One region of the Actinomadura sp. NPDC049382 genome, then DNA from elsewhere that is predicted to be linked to it. Evidence: riboswitches for the same ligand, from Rfam matches in the RefSeq annotation. Region 1 holds a riboswitch; each other region holds the start of a gene.
What was found. Region 1 has a riboswitch for cobalamin ahead of AB0K34_RS10485 (ribonucleoside-diphosphate reductase subunit alpha). Riboswitches for the same ligand answer to the same signal wherever they lie in the genome.

Region 2: linked by a shared signal. The riboswitch ahead of bluB (5,6-dimethylbenzimidazole synthase) and the one ahead of AB0K34_RS10485 (ribonucleoside-diphosphate reductase subunit alpha) in region 1 are both predicted to bind cobalamin.
Region 3: linked by a shared signal. The riboswitch ahead of metE (5-methyltetrahydropteroyltriglutamate--homocysteine S-methyltransferase) and the one ahead of AB0K34_RS10485 (ribonucleoside-diphosphate reductase subunit alpha) in region 1 are both predicted to bind cobalamin.

What each region holds. Positions count from the first base shown of each region.
Region 1 is NZ_JBFARO010000011.1:128,048-135,312, forward strand. Features, by position in the region: gene AB0K34_RS10475 (hypothetical protein) at 91-243, opposite strand; gene AB0K34_RS10480 (ribonucleotide-diphosphate reductase subunit beta) at 298-1,293, opposite strand; gene AB0K34_RS10485 (ribonucleoside-diphosphate reductase subunit alpha) at 1,293-3,611, opposite strand; cobalamin riboswitch at 3,744-3,891, opposite strand; gene AB0K34_RS10490 (hypothetical protein) at 4,051-4,728, shown strand; gene AB0K34_RS10495 (YcnI family protein) at 4,806-5,513, shown strand; gene AB0K34_RS10500 (copper resistance CopC family protein) at 5,522-6,073, shown strand; gene AB0K34_RS10505 (hypothetical protein) at 6,273-6,857, shown strand; partial or broken gene AB0K34_RS10510 (hypothetical protein) at 6,910-7,265, shown strand, end outside.
Region 2 is NZ_JBFARO010000012.1:1,549-8,813, forward strand. Features, by position in the region: gene AB0K34_RS10515 (SDR family NAD(P)-dependent oxidoreductase) at 1-591, opposite strand, end outside; gene AB0K34_RS10520 (TetR family transcriptional regulator) at 722-1,360, shown strand; gene AB0K34_RS10525 (NUDIX domain-containing protein) at 1,357-1,803, shown strand; cobalamin riboswitch at 1,822-2,017, shown strand; gene bluB (5,6-dimethylbenzimidazole synthase) at 2,049-2,675, shown strand; gene AB0K34_RS10535 (glycosyltransferase 87 family protein) at 2,572-3,750, opposite strand; gene AB0K34_RS10540 (sensor histidine kinase) at 3,884-4,996, shown strand; gene AB0K34_RS10545 (response regulator transcription factor) at 4,993-5,667, shown strand; gene AB0K34_RS10550 (BlaI/MecI/CopY family transcriptional regulator) at 5,706-6,089, shown strand; gene AB0K34_RS10555 (M56 family metallopeptidase) at 6,086-6,991, shown strand; gene AB0K34_RS10560 (MFS transporter) at 6,948-7,265, opposite strand, start outside.
Region 3 is NZ_JBFARO010000047.1:275-7,539, forward strand. Features, by position in the region: gene metE (5-methyltetrahydropteroyltriglutamate--homocysteine S-methyltransferase) at 1-2,100, opposite strand, end outside; cobalamin riboswitch at 2,215-2,434, opposite strand; gene AB0K34_RS25345 (hypothetical protein) at 2,432-2,932, opposite strand; gene AB0K34_RS25350 (serine/threonine-protein kinase) at 3,061-5,190, opposite strand; gene AB0K34_RS25355 (PQQ-binding-like beta-propeller repeat protein) at 5,187-7,265, opposite strand, start outside.

The DNA.
Region 1 (7,265 bases):
GACTTGCAGTTACGTCCAGCATGCAAGAAGAGGCGTCGGACGTCCCGTCACGGCGACGGCCCGCCCTCGGTGAGGACGGGCCGTACCGTGTCAGTGGCGGCGGCCGCCGCGGAATCGGGCGAGCAGGCGGCGTGCCTTGGCCTGCGTGCGCGGATCGCGGGCGTAGTGCTCGGCCCTCGCTCGCATCTTCCGGCCCTGCGGGCCGCTGAGATATCTCTTGATCCGGTCGACGACGGAAGGCATGGGCGTCCTCCTCGGCCTAGGGTCTCTGCTCAACGAGTGCCCGCCCGCATTAGTTCAGAACGCCTCGTCGAGCGCGACGCTCCCCTCGACGCCGATCTGGTAGGCCGAAACCCGCCGCTCGAAGAAGTTGGACAGCTCCTGGACGTCCTGCAGCTCCATGAACGCGAACGGGTTCGCGGTGCCGTAGCGGGCCGGGAGCCCGAGCCGGACGAGCCGCTGGTCCGCGACGTATTCGAGGTAGGCGCGCATGTCGCCGGCGCTCATGCCGGGCAGGCCGTCGCCGCACAGGTCGCGGGCGAAGGCCAGTTCCGCCTGGACGGCCTCGTCCAGCATCGCGGTGACCTGCGCGGTCAGCTCGGCGTCGAACAGTTCCGGTTCTTCGGCCCGGACGGTGTCGACCACGGAGAACGCGAACTCCATGTGCATGCTCTCGTCCCGGAAGACCCAGTTGGTGCCGGACGCGAGGCCGTTCAGCAGCCCGCGCGAGCGCAGCCAGTACACGTAGGCGAAGGCGCCGTAGAAGAACAGCCCCTCGATGCAGGCCGCGAAGCAGATCAGGTTGAGCAGGAACGTGCGGCGGTCGGCGGCGGTGCGGAGCTCGTCCAGGGCGCCGAGCGAGTCGATCCAGCGGAAGCAGAACTCCGCCTTCGCCCGGATGGACGGGATGTGCTCGATCGCCGCGAACGCCCGCGCGCGCTCGTCCTGATCGGGCAGGTAGGTGTCCAGAAGGGTCAGGTAGAACTGTACGTGGACGGCCTCCTCATATAGCTGCCGCGACAGGTAGAGCCGGGCCTCCGGGGCGTTCACGTGCTTGTAGAGGTTCAGCACCAGGTTGTTCGCCACGATCGAGTCGCCGGTGGCGAAGAACGCGACGAGCCGGTTCACCAGGTGCAGTTCGGCGGGCGTGAGCCGCTCCAGGTCGGCCATGTCGGACGCGAGGTCGACCTCCTCCACCGTCCACGTGTTGCGGATCGCGGCCCGGTACCGCTCGTAGAAGTCGGGGTAGCGCATGGGCCGCAGGGTCAGGTCCATGCCGGGGTCGAGCAGCATTATTGGCACGCCTCGCAGGTCTCGGGGTTCTCCAGGGAGCACACGGCCGCAGCCGTGGCGACGGTCGTCTGCGCGATGCGCGTCGCCGGACGGGAGCGCAGGTAGTAGGTGGTCTTCAGCCCGCTGCGCCACGCGTACGCGTACATCGAGGAGAGCTTGCCGATCGTCGGCGTCTCCATGAACAGGTTCAGCGACTGCGACTGGTCGATGTACGGGGTGCGGGCGGCGGCGAGGTCGATGAGCGCCTTCTGCGGCAGTTCCCAGGCCGTCCGGTAACGGGCGCGGGTCTCGTCGGGGAGGTCGACGAGACCCTGCACGGAGCCGTTCGCGCGCTTGATCGCCTCGCGGACGGCCGGCGTCCACAGCCCGAGCGCCTTCAGCTCGGCCACCAGGTAGCCGTTGATCTGCAGGAACTCGCCGGACAGCGTCTCGCGCTTGAACAGGTTGGACACCTGCGGCTCGACGCACTCGTAGCAGCCCGCGATGGACGCGATCGTCGCAGTCGGCGCGATGGCGATCAGCAGCGAGTTGCGGAGCCCGACCGCCGCGACGCGCTCGCGGAGCGCGGCCCACTCGGCGGGACGGGTCGGCGCGGCGTCCGGGAAGTGGTCCAGGTGGAGCCGGCCGCGCGCGGTGCGGGTCATGCCGTAGGCGGGCAGCGGCCCGTGCGCGGCGGCGAGGTCGGCGGACGCGCCATAGGCGGCCAGCGCGATCTCCTCGGCGATGCGCGTCGACAGCGCGCGGGCCTCGTCGGAGTCGAACGGCAGGCGCAGCGTGAAGAACACGTCCGCGAGACCCATCACGCCGAGCCCGACCGGACGCCACTTGCGGTTGGCCTTCTCCGCCTCGGGCGTGGGGTAGAAGCCCCTGTCGATGGTGCGGTCCAAGAAGCGGACGGCGGTGCGGACGGTCGAACGAAGCCGCTCCCAGTCGACTCCGGCGGACGTCACGTGCGCGGCCAGATTCACCGACCCGAGGTTGCAGACGGCGGCCTCGCCGTCGCTCGTCACCTCAAGGATCTCCGTGCAGAGGTTGGAGAGGTGGACGGTCTGGCCGGGCTCGGCGGTCTGGTTGCAGGCGCGGTTGGCGGCGTCCTTGAACGTCATCCACCCGTTGCCCGTCTCCGCGAGGGTGCGCATCATCCGCCCGTACAGCTTGCGGGCCGGGACCCGCCGGACGAACCGCCCGTCCCGCTCCGCCGCCCGGTACGCCTCGTCGAACTCGTCCCCCCAGAGGTCGGCCAGCTCGGGGACCTCCTTCGGGTCGAACAGCGACCACGGCGCGTCGTCCTCGACGCGGCGCATGAACTCGTCCGGGATCCAGTTGGCGAGGTTCAGGTTGTGGGTGCGGCGCGCGTCCTCGCCCGTGTTGTCGCGCAGTTCGAGGAACTCCTCGACGTCGGCGTGCCACGGCTCCAGGTACACGCAGGCCGCGCCCTTGCGGCGGCCGCCCTGGTTGACGGCGGCGACGGACGAGTCCAGCGTGCGCAGCCACGGGACGATGCCGTTGGAGTGCCCGTTCGTGCCGCGGATCAGCGAGCCCCGGGACCGCACCTTCGTCCACGAGATCCCGATGCCGCCCGCGTACTTGCTGAGCCGCGCGACCTGCCCGTACCGCTCGTAGATCGCCTCCAGCTCGTCGCGCGGCGAGTCGAGCAGGAAGCACGACGACAGCTGCGGGCGGCGAGCGGCCGAGTTGAACAGCGTCGGCGAGCTCGGCAGGTACGACAGCGTGCTGAGCAGGCCGTACAGTTCCGCCGCCTCGTCCACGGTGTCGGCGAGCCCGCACGCCACGCGCAGCAGGAAGTGCTGCGGACGCTCCAGGACGAGCCGGGAACGCGGATGCCTCAGCAGGTACCGGTCGTAGAGGGTGCGGAGCCCGAAGTACTCGAACCGGTCGTCGGCGCCGTCGTCGACGAGCGCGTCGAGGAAGGCGGCGTGGGCGGCGACGAACGCGGCCGGGCCGTCCGCGAGCAGGCCCTCCCGGTGCGCGGCGGCGACCGACTCGGCGAACGCGGTGACGCCGGCGGACGCCGCCTCGTCCCGGATCCGGGCGCCGAGCAGCCGCGCGGCGACCTTGGAGTAGCCGGGTTCGGCGGCCACCAGGGCGGCGGCCTCGGTGATGGCGAGGTCCCGCAGCGCCGCCGCGTCCAGCCCGTCGCCGGACCGGACGGCGGCGAGCACGCGCGCCGCCGCCACGTCCGGTATCCCGGCGCAGGCGGCCTCGACCTCCGCGGCGATGCCCTCCCCGGCGGGCGGCGCGGCGGCCGGCGCCCGGCCCCCGTGCGACGCCGGTGCCCTGTGCAACGCCTGTGTCACGTGCTTCTCCCCTCGCAAGCCGCCTCGCGGAGGCATGCGAACGGGGCGCGGCATGCCGCGCTCCGCCCTCGGCCCACCCGCGAGGCCCGGACGTGTCGGCCCGGGGACGACCCCCAGGCCATTCGTGCGGGCAGGTCTTCGGACTCGCGGGCGGCGCACCTGTCAGGCACGTCCTACTGACCGTCGCTTCCCAGGCCCGGTCGGGCCCAGTGCATGTGACGGCGGTCGTTCCCGCTCACCGCTGCGGGGCAGTCCCGGATTCACACCGGGTTCCCTCTTACGACGCCCCCGCCGCCGGGCGGCGGGGGCGTACCAGCACGGGGTTGAACCCTACATCTTGTTGACGATCAATGCGCAACCCCAAGATGTTGGGCGCGTCGGTGCGGGTTCCCGGGGTCGGCTGCACGCTCCCGGAGGGGGGTGGCACGATGGGGGCGTCATGTCGGAGCGTTCCCCGCAGCCCCTGTTCCGCGCCGCACGCGCGGTGGTGTTCGCCACCGTGTGCGTCGCGCTGGCGGTGCTCGGACACGTCCTCGCAGGCGGGGCAGCGGTCCCGCTCTGGGCCGGGACGGCGGGGTTCGGCGCGGTCGTCGGCGTGACGCTGATGCTGGCGGGCCATGAGCGCTCGCTCGGCACGATCCTGGGCGGGCTCCTCGGCGGGCAGTTCGCGCTGCACACGCTGTTCACGGCCGCCGCAGCTCCGGCCGCACACCCCGTGCCCGCCATGGCGGACCACACCCCGGCGATGCACGCCGCCATGACCGACGCGGCGATGACCGACGCGGCCGCGATGCCCGACCTCGCCGCCGTGCCCGCCGCGCACGGCGGCAACGGCCTGGCCATGACGCTCGCGCACTGCGTCGCCGCGCTCGTCGCCGCCTGGTGGCTGCGGCGCGGCGAACGGTCCGTGTGGACGATGGCCCGCCGGGTCGCCGCCGCCGCCGACCGTCCCGTCCGGCTGCTCCTCGCCCTGCTCACCATCGAACCGGCCGTGCCGCAGCGGCCGGTCGTCCCCGCCCCGGCGCCGGCCGCCGTCCCCGCCGCCGACCGCGCGCTGCGGCACCAGGTGGTCCGGCGGGGTCCCCCGTTCCGTTCGAGGGCGCTCGCGCACATCTGACGCGCGCGCCGTACGTCACCGGACGCCGATCCGCGGCGCATCCGGCCCTTCCCGTACGACTCGAACGGAGTTCCCCCATGTCCTTCAGCGTGCCCGCGCGCCGCGCCGGCGCCCTCGTCTCCCTCACCGCGCTCTCGGTGCTCGGGGCGGCCACGGCCGCGTCCGCGCACGTCACCGCCAACCCGAAGAGCGCCGAGCAGGGCTCCTACGCCAAGGTCTCGTTCCGGGTGCCGAACGAGCGCGACAACGCCGCCACGACCAAGGTCGTCGTGCACCTGCCGGCCGACCACCCGCTCGCGTCGGTGTCCGTCCGGCCCACGCCCGGCTGGACGGTGAAGGCGGAGAAGTCCACGCTGCCGAAGCCGATCCAGACCCACGGCGGCGAGCTGACCGAGGCCGTCACCACGATCACCTGGTCGGGCGGCAAGATTGAGGCCGGTCAGTTCGAGGAGTTCGACGTCTCCATGGGGCCGCTTCCGACCGACACCGACCAGCTGATGTTCAAGGCCGACCAGACGTACTCCAACGGCGAGGTCGTCAAGTGGGAGGAGGCGCCGGCCGAGGGCGCCGCCGAACCGGAGCACCCGGCGCCGACGCTCCAGCTCACCCCGAAGGGGTCCGCCGCCGCGGTCGGCCTGACCACGGAGAAGAAGCCCGCCGCCGAGGCCGCGGCCTCGTCCGACGACGGGACGGCACGCCTCCTCGGCGGCATCGGCATCGCGGTCGGCGCCGTCGGCCTCGGCCTCGGCGGCTACGGCCTGAGCCGCGCCCGGAGCCGGGCATGATCAAGGTGATGCGACGGATCGCGGCCGGTGTCCTGGCCGCCGGTACGGTCCTGGCCCTGACCGCGGCACCGGCCTCCGCCCACGCCGCGCTGACGTCCGCCAGCCCCGAGAAGGACGCGACGGTCGCGGCGCCGTCCGAGATCGTCCTGACCTACTCCGACCCGGTACGGCTGCCCCGCGTCGTGGTGACGGACGCGTCGGGCGCGCAGCACCAGGCCGGGTCGCCGCGAGCGGTCGACAACAAGGTCACTCAGGCGGTCAACGGCACCCTGCCGAACGGCGAATACACGGTGGGGTGGCGGGTGGTGTCCGCGGACGGGCATCCGATCGACGGCACCTACACCTTCACCGTGAAGGGGTCGCCGAGCGAGTCCGGCGCCTCCGGCGGCTCCGCGTCGGCGGCCCCGGCGCCCGCTCCGGCGAGCAGCCAAGCCGCGACCACCTCCGGCGAGGACTCGGGCGGCTCGTCCGGCTGGCTGTGGATCGGCCTGATCGCGCTGGTCGTCGCGGCGGCGGGCGGCGCGGTCGCCTGGCTCCGCCGTTCCCCGGCGAAGGACTGACCTTTACGCGCCCGGCGGGGCGGTCACGGCCTGCCCGTGACCGCCCCGCCGGACGCGGCCCGGAGGCCGTCGATTCCACGATTACCGGAAAGGGCGGGTAAGGGCTGTGACCTGGCCTGTTCCCCCGGCCTGAGCAGGGGTACCGCCGCCTCGGTAGGAGTCACGGGAGACCGTTGACGAGCCTTGCGGGAGGTTGCGCATGCTTCAGGCACGAGGGGGCGGCACGGGCCGTCCGTCCGGTGCGGATCACCGGTCGCGGCGCCGGAACACGGCCTCGGTCGCCGTGCTGGCGGCGGCCGCGACGCTGGCGGCGGTCGCCGGGTGCGGCGACGGCGGCGGGTCGTCGAACGGATCGGGTTCGGGGTCCGGCTACGGCCAGTCGTCCCCGACCTCGGCGGCGCCCACCGGCGGCGCGACCGGCGAGTCGATCAAGACGGCGAACGTGGGGAACCTCGGCCCCGTCCTGGTCGACGGCGAGGGCCGGACGGTGTACCTGTTCGAGAAGGACACGGGGAACAAGTCGTCCTGCGCGGGCGGATGCGCGGCGGTGTGGCCGCCGGTCACGACCGGCGCGAAGCCCACGCCGGGCTCCGGGGTGGACGCGGCGAAGCTGAGCACCACCAAGCGCAGCGACGGGACGATGGAGGTCAGCTACGCCGGGCACCCGCTGTACTACTACGCGCCCGACGGCACCACCCCCGGCAGCGCCAAGGGCCAGGGGCTCGACCAGTTCGGCGCCAAGTGGTTCGTGCTGTCGGCGTCCGGCAGCGCGGTCACCAAGTAGGGCGGTGCGGTGAGCACTGACCACGGCACTTCGCGGCCCACCGGCGACCGCCATGCGTGACCTGCTGCGCGTGGCGGGCGCCCTGCTCCTGTTCGGCGTCGGCGCCGTCCACCTGTACGAGTACCTCGCCGACGACTACCGCGACATCCCGACCATCGGCGTGCTGTTCCTGGTCAACTTCGCCGGGGCGGTCGCGCTCGGGCTCCTGCTGCTGATCCCGCTCGGGTCGCTGCCGGTGATCAGGTCGGTGCCGGCCGCCGGGCGGGCGGCGCACGCGCTCGTGGCGCTCGGCGGGATCGGGTTCGCGGCGGGCACCATCATCGGCCTCATGATCAGCGAGACGGGCACGCTGTTCGGGTTCCAGGAGACCGGCTACCGGACGGTCATCATGGTGGCGCTCGGGCTGGA
Region 2 (7,265 bases), on a different contig from region 1:
TGCCGGGTCGGAGATGTGGTCGGCCAGTTCGGTCGAGACGAAGCCCGGTTCCACGATCACCACCCGGACGCCTTGGGCGGTCACCTCTTGCCGGAGTGCTTCGGAGAATGCGTTGATGCCGAACTTTGTCGCGGCGTAGACGGCGCCGCCCGCTGATGCGATCCGTCCTGACGTCGAGGAGACCTGGAGGACGGTGCCCTTGCTCTTCAGCAGGTGCGGCAGGGCCGCGTGGACGGCGTACATCGAGCCGAGCAGGTTCGTTTCGACCATGCGGGTCCATTCGGTGGTGTCGGCGCCTGCGATCGGGCCGCTGAGCATTACCCCGGCGTTGTTCACCAGGACGTCCAGGCCGCCGAAGTGTTCAACGGTCGCCGCTACTGCGGCCTGCACTGACTGCTGGTCTGTCACGTCCAGGTTCAGGGGAAGTACCTCGCCTGGTGCCTTGTCCGCGAGGGTCGCCAGGCGGTCGGCTCGGCGGGCGCCGACGGCCAGGTCCGCGCCTGCGGCTGACAGGGCCAGTGCGGTTGCCTCGCCTATGCCTGAGGACGCGCCGGTGACCAGGACGGTCTTTCCGGCGAGCTTGTCGTTCATGACTTTCCCTTCGATGTGCGGTCTGCGCTCCGGCCGGTCCGTAAGCGGACCGGGCGGTCACCTTAGAGAGCTCATAAGCGGACCGATTGGTCACCTTAGGTAGAGTGGTCGCTGTAGGAAGGAGTGGCGCATGGCCAAAAGCGTCCCGTCGCGCAGTGATGCGGTGCGGAACCGTCGGCTGCTGCTGGACGCGGCGGCTCGGACGTTCGCCGAGCGCGGGGTCGAGGTGTCCATCGGCGAGATCGCGGAGTGCGCCGGGGTGGGCAAGGGCACGGTCTTCCGGCACTTCTCCTCCAAGGCCGACCTGCTGGCGGCGATCATGCTCGGCATGCTGGACGAGCTGGAGAGCACCGGGACCGCGCTGCTGGAGGCCGACGATCCGGGGCGGGCGCTGCGGGAGTTCATGGCCGCCGGGGTGGAGATCTTCGTCAGGGACCGGGCGTTCTGCGAGGTCGTCGGCCGGCCGTCCCTGCAGAGCGAGCAGGTGCGGGAGGCGATCCAGCGGCTCCGCGACGTCGCGGAGGAGATCACCGACCGTGCGCGGCGGCAGGGGGCCGTGCGGCCAGATGTCACCGGCACCGATGTGGTCCTGCTGCTGAGCGGCATCCAGCACACGGCGGCGCCGCTGTTGGATCATGAGCCGCAGGCTTGGCGGCGTTATCTCGAGTTGGCTCTTGATGGGCTTTCCGCTGAGTCGCGGCCGGAGTTGCCGTATCCGCCGCCGGGTCGGCTGTCGCTTGAGGGAGCGGAGGGCGGTCCTGGCGGTTGAGCCCGCCCAGGATTCGTGTCGCCGCTTATGTGATCAGGTATGACCCTGGTCCTGAGTTGCTCGTCTTCGATCATGTCGGGATGCCGGAAGCGGGGACTCAGGTGCCAGCGGGTGGTGTCAGGGGTGGTGAAGGCTTGGTGCGGGCGGTTTTGCGGGAGGTTTTTGAGGAGACGGGGCTGAGCGATGTCTCGGTTGTTCGGCGGGTTGCCGTAGAGGAGAAGCCGCATCCGTGTTCTGGGGAGCCTCGCCGGACGTCGTTCTTTCATCTTGTCGCGGGTGCCTCTGTGGCGGACGCCTGGGAGCACGTGGTGGATGGTGACGAGGGCGATGCGGGGTTGACGTTCGCCTGCCGGTTCGTGTCGTTGCCGTTGGCGCGGCCGCTCGCAGATGACCAGGGTGCTTGGCTGGGGCTCGTTGATGCGGCCTTCGTTCGTGAGCTTTGACGGCGGTAGAGTCGCCGGTGGCATGAACTGACGCGGGGTGCCCCTTCGTGGGGAGAATCGGGAAGCCGGTGTGAATCCGGCACGGGCCCGCCGCGGTGACCGGGGAGCTGCCGTCCATGCGCGTTTGCGCGGCCACTGGCCGGAAGGCTGGGAAGGCGGGCGGTCCGGCGTCGATCCGGGAGTCCGAAGACCGGCCCCGCTCCACGCGGCCGCCATGCGGCGGCCCGACGCAGCGGGAGCCTGCCATGGAGCTTTACGACGTCATCCACCGCCGCCGCGATGTGCGCGCCGAGTTCACCGGTGCGCCCATTCCGCGGGACGTCCTCGACCGGGTGCTCGCGGCGGCGCATGCCGCGCCGAGCGTGGGGCTGTCGCAGCCCTGGGATTTCATTCTGGTGAGGGACGTTCGGCTTCGGCGTGCCTTCTATGAGCATGTCCAGGGGGAGAGGGCTGTGTTCGCTCGTGGTTTGCGAGGGGATGCGGCTGAGCGGTTCGGGAAGATCAAGATCGATGGGGTTCTGGAGTCCACTCTTTCGGTTGTGGTCACGTATGACGCTGCTCGGGGTGGGCCTGCGGTTTTGGGGCGGCATGCGATCGCCGATGCTGGGCTGTACTCGGTCTGTCTGGCCATTCAGAACTTGTGGCTGGCCGCTATGGCGGAGGGCTTGGGGGTGGGGTGGGTTTCGTTCTACCGCGAGGCTTACCTGCGTGAGTTGCTCGGCATTCCGGGGGACGTTCGTCCGGTCGCCTGGCTGTGTCTGGGGCCGGTCAGCCGTCTGCAATCCGCTCCGGATCTCGAACGGCACGGGTGGCGGCAGCGGCGGGAGTTGGATGCCGCAGTTCACCTTGACCGGTGGGCGGGGCGGTCCTGAGGCGGATCGCCATGTGGGTCAGGAAGGCCACGCCGGCCAGCAGGTAGCAGTTGGCGATCGGGGTCAGGAAGATGTGGAAGCCGTATTGGAGTGGGTGGCCGTTGTGCGGCGTCCACCAGAGCGGGGAGAGCGCGAAGAGGACGTAGGCGGCCAGGGCGGTTTTCCGGTTGTTGTTCCTGAGGAGCACCGCCAGGGCGGGGACGATCCATACCCAGTGGTGCGCCCAGGAGATGGGGGAGACCAGTAGGCCGGTCGCGCCTGTGACGGCTGTGGCGGTCAGCCAGTCGCCTCTTCTTGCCCAGAGGACGGCGATCGTCAGGCCGATCGCGGCGATCGTCAGCGGGATGGCGGTGTACCAGTCGCCCACTTCGGCCGTGCCGCGCAATATGCGGTTCAGGGTGCCGTAGGGGGATTGGTTGCTGATGTACGGGACGCCCACCCGGGACGTGTCGTAGAAAGTGTCCAGCCAATAGACGCGGGACGCTTCCGGTGCGATGACGTAGGCGAGCAGGGTGCACGTGGCGAAGGTGGCCGTGGCGGTCACGGCGTCCTTCGTGCGCCTCGTCAGCAGGAGCAGGACGACGAAGATGGCCGGGGTCAGTTTGATCGCGGTCGCGATGCCGATGGCGATTCCGGCGGGGCGGCCTTGGGCGGCGCGGTGCATGTCGGCCAGGACGAGGGCCAGCAGGAAGAGGTTGACCTGGCCCAGGAAGAACGAGTGGTAGACCGGTTCCAGAAGGAGGCCGGCCGCTACGACGGCGATGAGGGGGACGTGGCGGCCGGTCAGTTTCATCGTGATTCGGCATGCCCATATGAAGGCGGCCAGTGCGGCGAATTGCCAGATCACGCGGGCCAGGGTGAGCGGCAGCAGGGAGAGGGGGGTGAAGAGGGTGGCGAAGAAGGGGGTGTTGGTGAACCAGTGGTCGGCCAGCTGTTCCGTGTAGAGGCGGGTCCCGTCGGTTATGGCGTCTCCGCCCAGCCAGTAGATGCGGAAATCCAGCGAGTCGTAGGTGATAGAGAATACGGCTATTGCTGTGACTTCGATGGCCAAGAGCAGTGGTATCCAGCGTTTCATGCGGATAACGGTGTCGATCGGCCCGGTTTTCGCGCATCGGGCCGTCGCACACATTTGCGGAACGCCCGTTAGCCCGTGGGATTACGCCCGCGGGCCAATGTGCGGGAGAACGGCCGGCGGTTACGATCGGCGCATGTCAGCCCGAGTGCGCCGTCTCAGCGGCGCGGTTCTCGCCTGGTCGGGAGCCGCGCTCTATCCCGGCGTCCTGTTCCTCGCCCTCTCCACCGGGCGGTTCCTCTCGCGGGAACTGGACATCCTGCTCTGCGTCGGCCTCACCGTGCTCGTCGCCGCGCTGCTGCGGCGCAACCCCCTCCCGGCCCACGCGATCCTGCTCTTCTCCTGGATCCTGGCCCTGTCGGAGACGCCGAACGGCGTCGTCGCGGGTGGGCAGATCCTGCTCACCGATCTCGCGGTCTGCTACATCGCGGCGACACGCCCGCGCTGGGTCTCGGGCTCCGTGGCGGTCGTCACCGGCGTCCTGCAACTCCTGTCCGTCGCCGCGTTCCTGATGGCGGACGAGGTGCTCCTCCTCACCATCGTCCTGGCGATGGTCGTCGTATGGATGACGGGGAACTCGCTGCGGGTGCGGCGCGCGCACGCGGAGGAGATGCGCGAGCGGGAGACCGCGCAGGCCGTCGCCGCCGAGCGGCTCCGGATCGCCCGCGAGCTGCACGACATGGTCGCGCACAGCATCGGGATCATCGCGATCCAGGCGGGCGTGGGCGGACGGGTGATCGAGACGCAGCCTGCGGAGGCCCGCAACGCGCTGGGCGCGATCGAGGCCACCAGCCGCGACACCCTGTCCGGGCTGCGGCGGATGCTGTCCGCGCTGCGCGCCGACGACCCCGCTCCGCTCGGCCCCGCCCCGGGCCTGGCCGACCTCGACCGGCTGGCGGCGGCGACCGCGGACGCCGGGGTCGCGGTCGACATCCGCCGGACGGGGGAGCCGCGGGCGCTTCCGCCGGACGTCGACCTCTCGGCGTACCGGATCGTCCAGGAGGCGGTCACGAACGTCGTCCGGCACGCGGGCACCGACCGCTGCCGGGTGACGATCGACTACCGCGACGGCGAGCTCGCGATCGAGGTGGCGGACGACGGGCGCGGCGGCGTGGTCGGCGCCGGGTACGGCCTGGTCGGGATGCGGGAGCGGGTCGCGCTGCTGCGCGGCGAGTTCGCCGCCGGGCCGTCCCCCGCGGGCGGGTTCCGGGTGGCGGCCCGCATCCCGGCGCCGGCGGCGGCCGCATGACGGTCCGCGTCGTGCTGGCCGACGACCAGCCGCTCATCCGCGCCGGGCTGCGCGTGCTGATCGCCGACACCCCGGACCTGGAGATCGTCGGCGAGGCCGGGACGGGCCGCGAGGCGGTCGACCTGGTCGAGGCCCTTCACCCCGACGTGGTCGTGATGGACATTCGCATGCCCGACATGGACGGCATCGAGGCCACCCGCCGCATCACCGGGGCGCACGTCATCATGCTGACGACGTTCGACGACGACGAGTACGTGTACGGCTCGCTGAAGGCGGGCGCGAGCGGCTTCCTGGTCAAGGACATGGCGCTGGAGGAGATCCTCGCGGCGATCCGCGTCGTGGCGGGCGGGGACGGGCTGATCGCGCCCAGCGTCACCAAGCGGCTGATCGAGGAGTTCGCCGCCCGTCCGGAGCCCGCCGCCGCGCCGCGGCGGGCCGAGCCGCGGGAGGTCGCCGGGATCACCGGCCGCGAGCGCGAGGTGCTGACCCTGGTCGGGCGCGGCCTGTCGAACCAGGAGATCGCCGACGAGCTCTACATCAGCGTCGCCACGGCGAAGGCGCACGTGGCCCGGCTGCTGGCGAAGCTGGCCGCCCGCGACCGGGTGCAGCTGGTCATCATCGCCTACGAGCTGGGCCTCGTGGCGCCCCCTACCGGCGGTAGTACTACCTGACGTGGTGACCTCGGTATCGGTCGGATAACCTTGAAGCCGTGAAGGGTCTGGGAGAGCTTGAACGCACGGTCATGGAGGTCCTGTGGGAGCGGGAGGACGCCGGCCACGAGGCGGCGACCGCCCGTGACGTGAGCCGTGCGCTCGCCGGCGACCGGGACCTCGCCCACACCACGGTCATGACGGTGCTGGACAGGCTCGCCAAGAAGGGCTTCCTGGAGCGCGAGCGCGACGGCCGGGCCTGGCGCTACCACCCGGTGGCGAGCCGGGAGATGTACGTGACCGAGCTGATGCTGGGCGCGCTGAACGAGACCGGTGACCGGGACGCGGCGCTCGCCCACTTCGTCCGGTCCGTGTCGCGGGACGAGATCGACGTGATCCGGGAGACCCTCGCGGGCCTCACGAGTAAGGAACCACCGGCATGACCGGCGCCGCCCTGCTCGCATTGATCTCTCTCGGGACCGTCGGCGGGGCGCACTTCCTGTCCCGCGCCCGGTGGACGTGGCGAGCGCCGCGCATCGGGATCGCGCTCTGGCAGGCCCTCGGGCTGTGCTGGGGCGTCGCCACGATCGGAGCCCTGCTCGGCCTGGCCCTCCTCCCGTACCGCAAGGGCGTCCTCGGCGGGCTGCCCGGCCTCTACGACGACCAGGCGGCACGCCTCGGCGCCGTGCAGGTCGCGGCGCTGCTCGGTGCGATCAGCCTGGCCGGCGTGCTGCTGGTCATGCTGATGTTCGCGGTGGTCCGGGTGTTCCGGGCCCGGCGGCGGCACCGGGCGCTGCTCGCGCTGGTGTCGCGCCGCGACTCGTCCGTGCCCGGCACCCTCGTCCTCGACCATCCGGGCGCCGCCGCGTACTGCGTGCCGGGCGTCCGCTCGCACAAGGTCGTCGTCAGCGCTGGCACGCTGGAGCTGCTCGACCGCGGCGAGCTGGCCGCGGTCCTCGCGCACGAGCGCGCGCACGCGCGCGAGCGGCACGACCTGGTGCTGCTGCCGTTCACGTCGCTGCGCCAGGTGTTCCCGCAGTTCCACCTGGTCGGGCGGTGCCTGGACGCGGTGGAGCTGCTGATCGAGATGGCCGCCGACGACCGGGCCCGGCACCACCATCCGGCGCGCGAGCTGGCGACGGCGCTGCTGCGGTTCGCCGCGGCGCGTCCGGCGGCCGCCCCGTCCGGGACGCTCGGCGTGGCGCACGGCGACATGCCGGTGATGGTGCGGGTGAACCGCCTGCTGGAGCCGGAGCCGGTGTCGCGCCGCATGCGCGTCGCCGCGTCGGTCGCCGTCCCGGTCATCGCCGGCCTTCCGCTGCTGCTTCTCGTCCTGCCTCACTAGTCCGCGCGGGCGTTTCCGGAGCGGCGGCCTGCGGCTTCGGGCGGCGCAGGACGAGGAGGGACACCGCGAGCGCGGCGACCAGGAGCCCGGCGGAGACGCCGAACGCCAGGTGGTAGCCGCCGGTGAGCGCGTGGGCGGCGTCCTCGCCGTCCGCGCGCAGGGTCTCGGTGCGGGCGGCGGCGAGCGTGGTCAGTACCGCGACGCCGAGGGCCATCCCGACCTGCTGGACGGTGTTGAACACTCCTGACGCGAGGCCCGCGTCCTCCGGGCGGGC
Region 3 (7,265 bases), on a different contig from region 1:
GTTCGCCTCGATCTCCTCGACGGCCGGGACGCGCGGAGAGTGGATGTCGTAGACGCCGGGGCCGATGCCGTTGGCGTAGCCGGCGGCGCGCAGGTCGGCGACCAGTTCCATGTGCGAGCGGGCGGCCTCGACGCTGGTGACGTCGGCGTCCAGATCACCGATCGCGTCGATGATCTCGCCGAACTCGGAGTAGCACATGTGGGTGTGGACCTGGGTGGTGTCGGCGGCGCCTGAGGTGGCCAGCCGGAACGCGGCGACGGCCCAGCGGAGGTAGGCGGCGTGGTCGGCCCGGCGCAGGGGCAGCAGTTCCCGCAGCGCGGGTTCGTCGACCTGGACGATCCGGATGGCGGCCGCCTCCAGATCGGCGATCTCGTCGCGCAGCGCGAGGGCGACCTGGCGGGCGGTGTCGGCGAGCGGCTGGTCGTCGCGGACGAACGACCAGGCGAGCATGGTGACCGGGCCGGTCAGCATGCCCTTGACCGGCTTGTCCGTCAGCGACTGTGCGTAGGCGGCCCATGCGACGGTCATCGGCCGGGGACGGGCGACGTCGCCGTGCAGGATCGGCGGCCGCACGTACCGGGAGCCGTAGGACTGCACCCATCCGTGCTCGGTGGCGGCGTAGCCGTCGAGCCGCTCGGCGAAGTACTGGACCATGTCGTTGCGTTCGGGTTCGCCGTGGACGAGCACGTCGAGGCCGAGGTCCTCCTGCAGCGCGATGACCCGGGCGATCTCGTCCCGCATCGCCGCTTCGTAGGCGTCGTCGGTGATACGGCCCGCCCGGTGGTCGGCGCGGACCTTGCGGATGGCGGAGGTCTGCGGGAAGGAGCCGATCGTGGTCGTCGCCAGCTCGGGCAGCTTCAGCGCGTCCCGCTGGGCGGTGAACCGGGTGGCGCGGCCACCGCGGCGAGCGTCGGCGAGCGTGGCCACGCGGGCCCGGACGCCGTCGTCGACGTCCGGCGAAGGAGCCTGCGTCCGAGCGTCGGCGGGAGGCTTCTCCAGGCGCAGCGCCTCGCCGAGTGCGACGACCTCGGCGACCTTCTGCCGCGCGAACGCCAGCCGTTCCCGCACCGCCGGATCGAGGCCGGTCTCGGCGTCCAGGTCGATCGGGACGTGCTGCAGTGAGCAGGAGGTGCTCACGATCACCTGGTCGGCCAGGCCCAGCAGCACCGCGTAGGCGGCCTTGGCGCGGTGCGGGTCGGCGCGCCAGACGTTGCGGCCGTCCACCACGCCCGCGACGACGGTCTTGCGCGGCAGTCCGCCGATCGAGGCGAGCACGTCCACGTTGCGCGGCCCGGCGACGAGGTCGAGGCCGACGGCCTCCACGCGGGTGCCGCCGAGAACGCGCAGCGCGTCGGCGCCGACGGTGCCGAAGTAGGTGGCGACGAGCAGGCGCGGCCTGGCCGGCAGCCCGCCCAGCCGCGCGTAGGCGCGTTCGAGCGCGGCGAGTTCCTCGTCGGTCCGGTCACCGACCAGGACGGGCTCGTCCAACTGCACCCAATCGGTGCCGGCCCCGGCCAGCCTCTCCAGCAGCTCCGCGTACACGTCCACCAGCCCGTCGAGCAGGTCGAGCGGACGGAACCCCGCGGGCGCCCCCGGAGCGGACTTGGCGAGCAGCAGGTACGTGAGGGGGCCGACGAGCACCGGCCGCGTCTCGATGGCCAGCGCCCTGGCCTGCCGATACTCCGCCAGCGGCTTGGCGTCGGCGCCCTCGGCCAGCCGGAACCGGGTGTCCGGACCGAGTTCGGGGACGATGTAGTGGTAGTTGGTGTCGAACCACTTGGTCATCTCCAGCGCCGGGACGTCCTGGACGCCGCGCGCCATGGCGAAGTACCGGTCCAGCCCGTCCAGGTGCCGGTAGCGGTCGGGTACCGCGTCGACCAGCACGCTGGTGTCGAGAACCTGGTCGTAGTACGAGAACGTGTTGGACGGGACCATGTCCAGGCCCGCGTCGTGCAGTTCCCTCCACACGGAGCCGCGCAGGTCCGCGGCGGCCTTCTCCAGGGCGGAGGCGTCGATGCGTCCGGCCCAGTAGTCCTCGGTGGCGGACTTCAGTTCACGGTTCGCCCCGATACGGGGATATCCGAGGATCGTGGTTCTCATGGCGGCTTCCCTCGCTGTGCCACGGGCGGCGCTGCGGAAGGGGACGGACCCACGCCATGCATGCGTGTGCGCCGGCCGCCGACCCTCCCACGAGGCCGCAGACCACCGCGCACCGGCCGGCGCGCGGGCGGAGGCAGGTCTTCGGACTCGCGGGCGTCGCTCCTACCAGAGTAGGGCGTCCTACTGGCCGTCGCTTCCCAGACCGTGGGCCCAGTGCCTATGACGGCGGTCGTTCCCGCTCACCGCTGCGGGGCAGTCCCGGATTCTCACCGGGTTCCCTCTTGCGACACCCGCACCGCCAGGGCGCGGGTGAACCATCCGCACAACGAGTCTAGCCCTGCACACCGGCCGACGGCCAATGTGGTCTGCGGACCAGGCCGCCTGCCTCTTCAACGAAGACGGCGAGTGCCTGCTTTGCCCGCTCGCCGTTGTTTTTCACTTCTTCTTTGGTGGCTGCTTCGTGAATCTCCTCGGTGGCGACGAAAGCCTGCTCCGCCAATTGGAACAGCCCAGTACTGTCGGACAGAAGTTGAACGCGGAACAATTCCTGCTGGGCTGTTGCGCGTGCGCGATAGGATTCTTCGCGAGCGTTCTGATGGGCAGTGGAATCAGGTGCGTCCAAACTTCTGTGGGCACGGTCGTACTCGGCGCGGCGATAGTCGACGAGCGCGCCGGCGAAGCTGCTGAACGCGGTGAGTTGTTCCTCCCATAGCTGCCGCTCTCGTGTGAGGCGCTCGGAACGGGTGGAGTTCCATCGCTGAGTCATGGCAGAGACCAGCACGCCTAGCAGTGTGCCCACCACGGCGACGACGCTTCCCCAGATCGCGTTCATGCCATCATTTGATCACATGCGGTCGCCGTTCGGGATGGACACCTGTCATCGAAGCAGGGTGGGCCACAGTGTGGGCGGGGCGTTGCGACTGTGGTGGTGTTTGACTCGCCTCTTGGGCCGCCATTAGTTCAGACGAGGCGAAAGGCGAGGAGTGCGTTGCCGTGTGCGGCGGCGAGGATGCGGCCGTTGGTGCTGAATTCCCATTGCTCGGTAGAGGCGGGGGTTGTCATGGGGTAGTTCCAGATGATTTCGCCGGTCATGGCGTCCCACGCATAGAGTCCCGAGTTCGTGGTGCCTGCCACGCCGGTGCAGATCAGCCCGCCGGCGGCGATCAGTGGGACGGTCTTGGACGCGGGGGTGTTGACGGACCAGAGACGCTTGCCTGTGCGGGCATCGAGGGCGACCAGATGCGGGCTGTCCAGGATGTAGGCGCGTCTTCCGTCGAGTAGGAAGGCGTGGCCGCCGGGTGAGGCCGGCGTGTAGGTCCACCGCTGTCGGCCGGTGGCCGCGTCCAAGGCGTAGATGGTCGGCCCGTTCATGTAGACCAGTCCATTGGCCACGGTCGCGTTGAGGGAGAGCGCGTCCTTGTTGTCCGGGTCCTTTGCGGCGTTGGGAAGGTCGGCGCTCCAGACCTTCTGGCCGGTGTCGACCGACAACGCGTCGAGAGTGGTGTGGGAGGAACTGCTGAAGATCAGGTCACCGTCGCCCGGCACCATGAGCATCGTCTCGCGCGGCTTGGACCATCGGACGGCGCCCGTGGTGATGTCGAGTGCGTGGTACTGGTTCTCGCCTTTCTCCTTGGCCGTCTGGCCGAGGAGGGTGCGTCCCTGGATGCCGTGGAGGATGGTGGACGACGCCTGCGGCCATTGGCGGATCCAGAGGCGGCGGCCGGTGGTGGGGTCCAGGCCGGTGATCGTTCGATCCCCGCTCAGAGCCAGCAGCCTGTCGGCCGACACCATGAGTTCGGGGAACCGGTATTTCGTGGGTGCGTTGTAGGTCCACTTGACCGTCTGGGACTCGTCCATGGCGACCATGCGGGAGCCGGCCATCGTGTAGATGAGCGTCGGGCCGATGAGCGTCTGGTTGCCTCGGGTCCAGATCTGCCGTCCGGTGGCCAGCGAGTAGCAGCGGACCTCGTCCTCGAAGACCCTGTCGGCGGACGAGATGATGGAGCGGGAAAGGACGTCGAGGGTGACGTCGTCCTCGTCGTCGATCGCGGTTCGCCACAGCAACTTCGGCGGGGAGAGACGATGCCCCTTCCCGTCCTGGGTCGCGGCCAGTGCCGCGGCGGTTCCGCCGCCGATGACGGCCAGTCCAGCGGCGGCGGCCCCGCCGATCAGCAGCCGTCGCCGGGTGTGGGCCCTGGCGAGCGTCCGCAGGTCCAGGACGAGGGTGTCCTCCCGCTGCCGCAGCTCCTCGCCCATGTCGCCGGGGAGCCAGCCGGCCGTGGCCGGTTGGGCGGCCAGCAGCGTCGGCAGCAGCTTCGCGGGCGGACGCCGGTCGGGGTCCCGGCTGAGGCAGGCGGTCACCAGCTGTGCCAGGGAGGCCGGTACGCCGCGCAGGTCGGGTTCTTCGTGCAGGGTCCTATGGATGATCGTGGGGACCGCGCCCTTGCCGAACGGCGGGCGGCCGGTGGCGGCGAAGGCCAGCACGGCGCCGTAGGCGAACACGTCGGCGGCCGGTGTGAGCCGCGTTCCGCGGATCTGCTCGGGGGACATGTAGCCGGGGGAGCCGATGAACTGGCCCTCCGCGGTGAGCGTGGCGGTGTCGGCGGCCTTGCTGATGCCGAAGTCGATGACCTTGGGGCCGTCCTTGGCGAGCAGGATGTTGGCCGGTTTGAGGTCGCGGTGCAGCAGTCCCGCCGCGTGGATCGCGATCAGGGCCTCGCCCAGTCCGGCGCCCAGGGTGCGCAGCAGCGGCTCGGGCATGGGCCCGTACCGCTCGATCGTCTCCTTCAGGCTGAGGCCGTTGACGTACGCGATCGCCAGCCACGGGACGGTGCCGTCGGGTTCCGCCTCGACGACCGGGCTGGTGAACGCGCCGCTGACCTTCTGGGCGGCCTCGACCTCGCTTCGGAACCTGGCACGGAAATCATGGTCTCCGGCAAGCTCGGGCCGCACGACCTTGATGGCCACCGCCCGTCCCGCCGGGGACGCGCCCAGGTAGACCACCCCCATGCCGCCCTCGCCCAGGCGCCGCAGCAGGCGGTACCGCCCGATGCGATCGGGATCGCCGGGCTCCAGCGCCGCCGCCGTCACCGCGTCACCGGGAAGCGGTAGAGCCGCTTGTGGTCGGTCGCGAAGACCGACGAACCGGACACCGCGACTTCCCAACCGCGCTGTGTCTCCGACGGCCCCCAGTGCGACCACAGTGCTCGGCCGTCGGCCCCGGCGACCAAGATGCCCTTGGACGGGCCTGACGGGTCGCTGAAGGCGGTCGCGATGAGGTCGCCGGTCGCGGCGATGTGTCCCGGGTCGTTGTTGAACGGTTCCGGACCGACCAGCGTCCATCGGGTGTCGCCGGTCGCCTGGTCGTAGGCGTGGAGGACCTCTTCCTTGAAGATCGCGTTAGCGCCTGCGGGAATGACGGTGTCGAATTGCACGTCGGTGTTTCGCGACCACACGGGCCTTCCGGTGGCGGTGTCGACCGCCTGGACGGTATCGCCGAAGTTGCCGAACAATCGTCCACCGGCGACCGCGATGTCCAGGCTTGACCCGTCCCGGGTGCCGCCGCTCCTGGGCCAGGTGTGGACCCAGCGCTTGCGGCCGGTGACGGCGTCGAGGGCGGTGAGGGAAGGGTCAGTGCTGAGGTAGAGGCTGGTCTGGTCGACGGCTCCGGAGAACGACCCGTCAGTGGAGAGATCCCACCGGATCTTGCCGCTGGTCAGGTCGAGCGCCCATACGTCCGTCCGCGAACGCACGAGGATCGTGTCGCCGACCACGCCGATGACGGAAGAGGGGACGACGCCGGCGGGCGTGGGGAGGTTCGTGGTCCTGCCGGTCGGGGCGTCGATCAGAGTGATCAACTGGTCCTCAATGTCGCCGACCACGCCGCCGAGGACGACGAACGCCGATCCGGGGGCGACGTCGTCCGAATACACGGCGTTGGCCTTGTCCTTCGTCCACAGCTGCCGCCCCGAGCCGGCATCCACCCCGTACATCTCCTGTTCGCCGCCCCACAGCACGACGCCGCCCGCCAGCAGCACCATCGACGTCCCGCTGACGGGCCGAGGCGGGGTGAACGTCCACGCGGGCGGGGGCGCCGTGGCGAGGGCGGTCGCGCGGGGAGCGGGCTTGGCGGGCTCGGAGCCTCCGCGGGTCACCGCCCAGCCCGCCGCCCCCGCGCCGATGCCGGCCACGGCGACGGCGGCGGCCAGTCCCAGGAACCGGCGCCGTCCGGCCTTGCCCGCCTCCGTGTCATCGACCCGCGGTGTCGGTGGGGGTGCCGTGACCGGCTCCGACGCCACCCTGGTCGCCTCGGCCTCCCTGACCGCCACCTCGCGGCGCAGCGCGGGTGAGTTCAACGCCCGGGGATCGGCGGGGGTCAGCGCGGCGAGCACGGACTCCAGCGTGGGACGTCCGGCCGGCTCCTTGGCCAGGCAGGCGGCGAGCAAGTCCCGCAGTGACGCGGGGACGCCGTCGAGGCACGGCTCTTCGTACATGACCTCGTAGAGCACCGTGGCCGGGTCCCGCTCGCCGAACGGTTTGGCACCCGTGGCCGCGTAGACCAGCACACCCGCCAGCGAGAACACGTCCGCCGCGGGCCCGGCGTCCTTGCCTTCGGCGATCTGCTCGGGAGCCATGTAGGCCAGCGTGCCGATCATGGCGCCCGTGCCGGTGAGCTGCGTCGCGTCCGCGGCCTTGGCGATCCCGAAGTCGATGATCTTCGGGCCGTCCTCGGCCAGCAGGATGTTGCCGGGCTTGAGATCGCGGTGCACCAGGCCGACCCCGTGGATCGCCTGCAGCGCTTCCGCCAGTCCCGCGCCCAGCGTCCGGACGGCGGACTCCGGCAGCGTCCCGACGCTCGCGACGGCCTCGCCCAGCGTGGGCGCGGGGACGTAGCCGGCGGCGAACCAGGGCTGCGGCGCGTCGGCGTCGGAGTCCAGCACCGGGGCCGTGTAGAGCCCGCTCACCTTGCTCGCCGCGGCGATCTCGCGGCGAAACCGCTCCCGGAAGGCCGAGCCTTCGGCGAACTCCCGCCGGATGAGCTTGAGCGCGGCCAGCCGGGCGCCCGGCGACCGGGCGAGATAGACGACCCCCATCCCGCCCGCACCGAGCCGGGCGAGGATCTGGTACTGGCCGACCCATGCGGGATCCCCCGGCTGCAGCGGCCG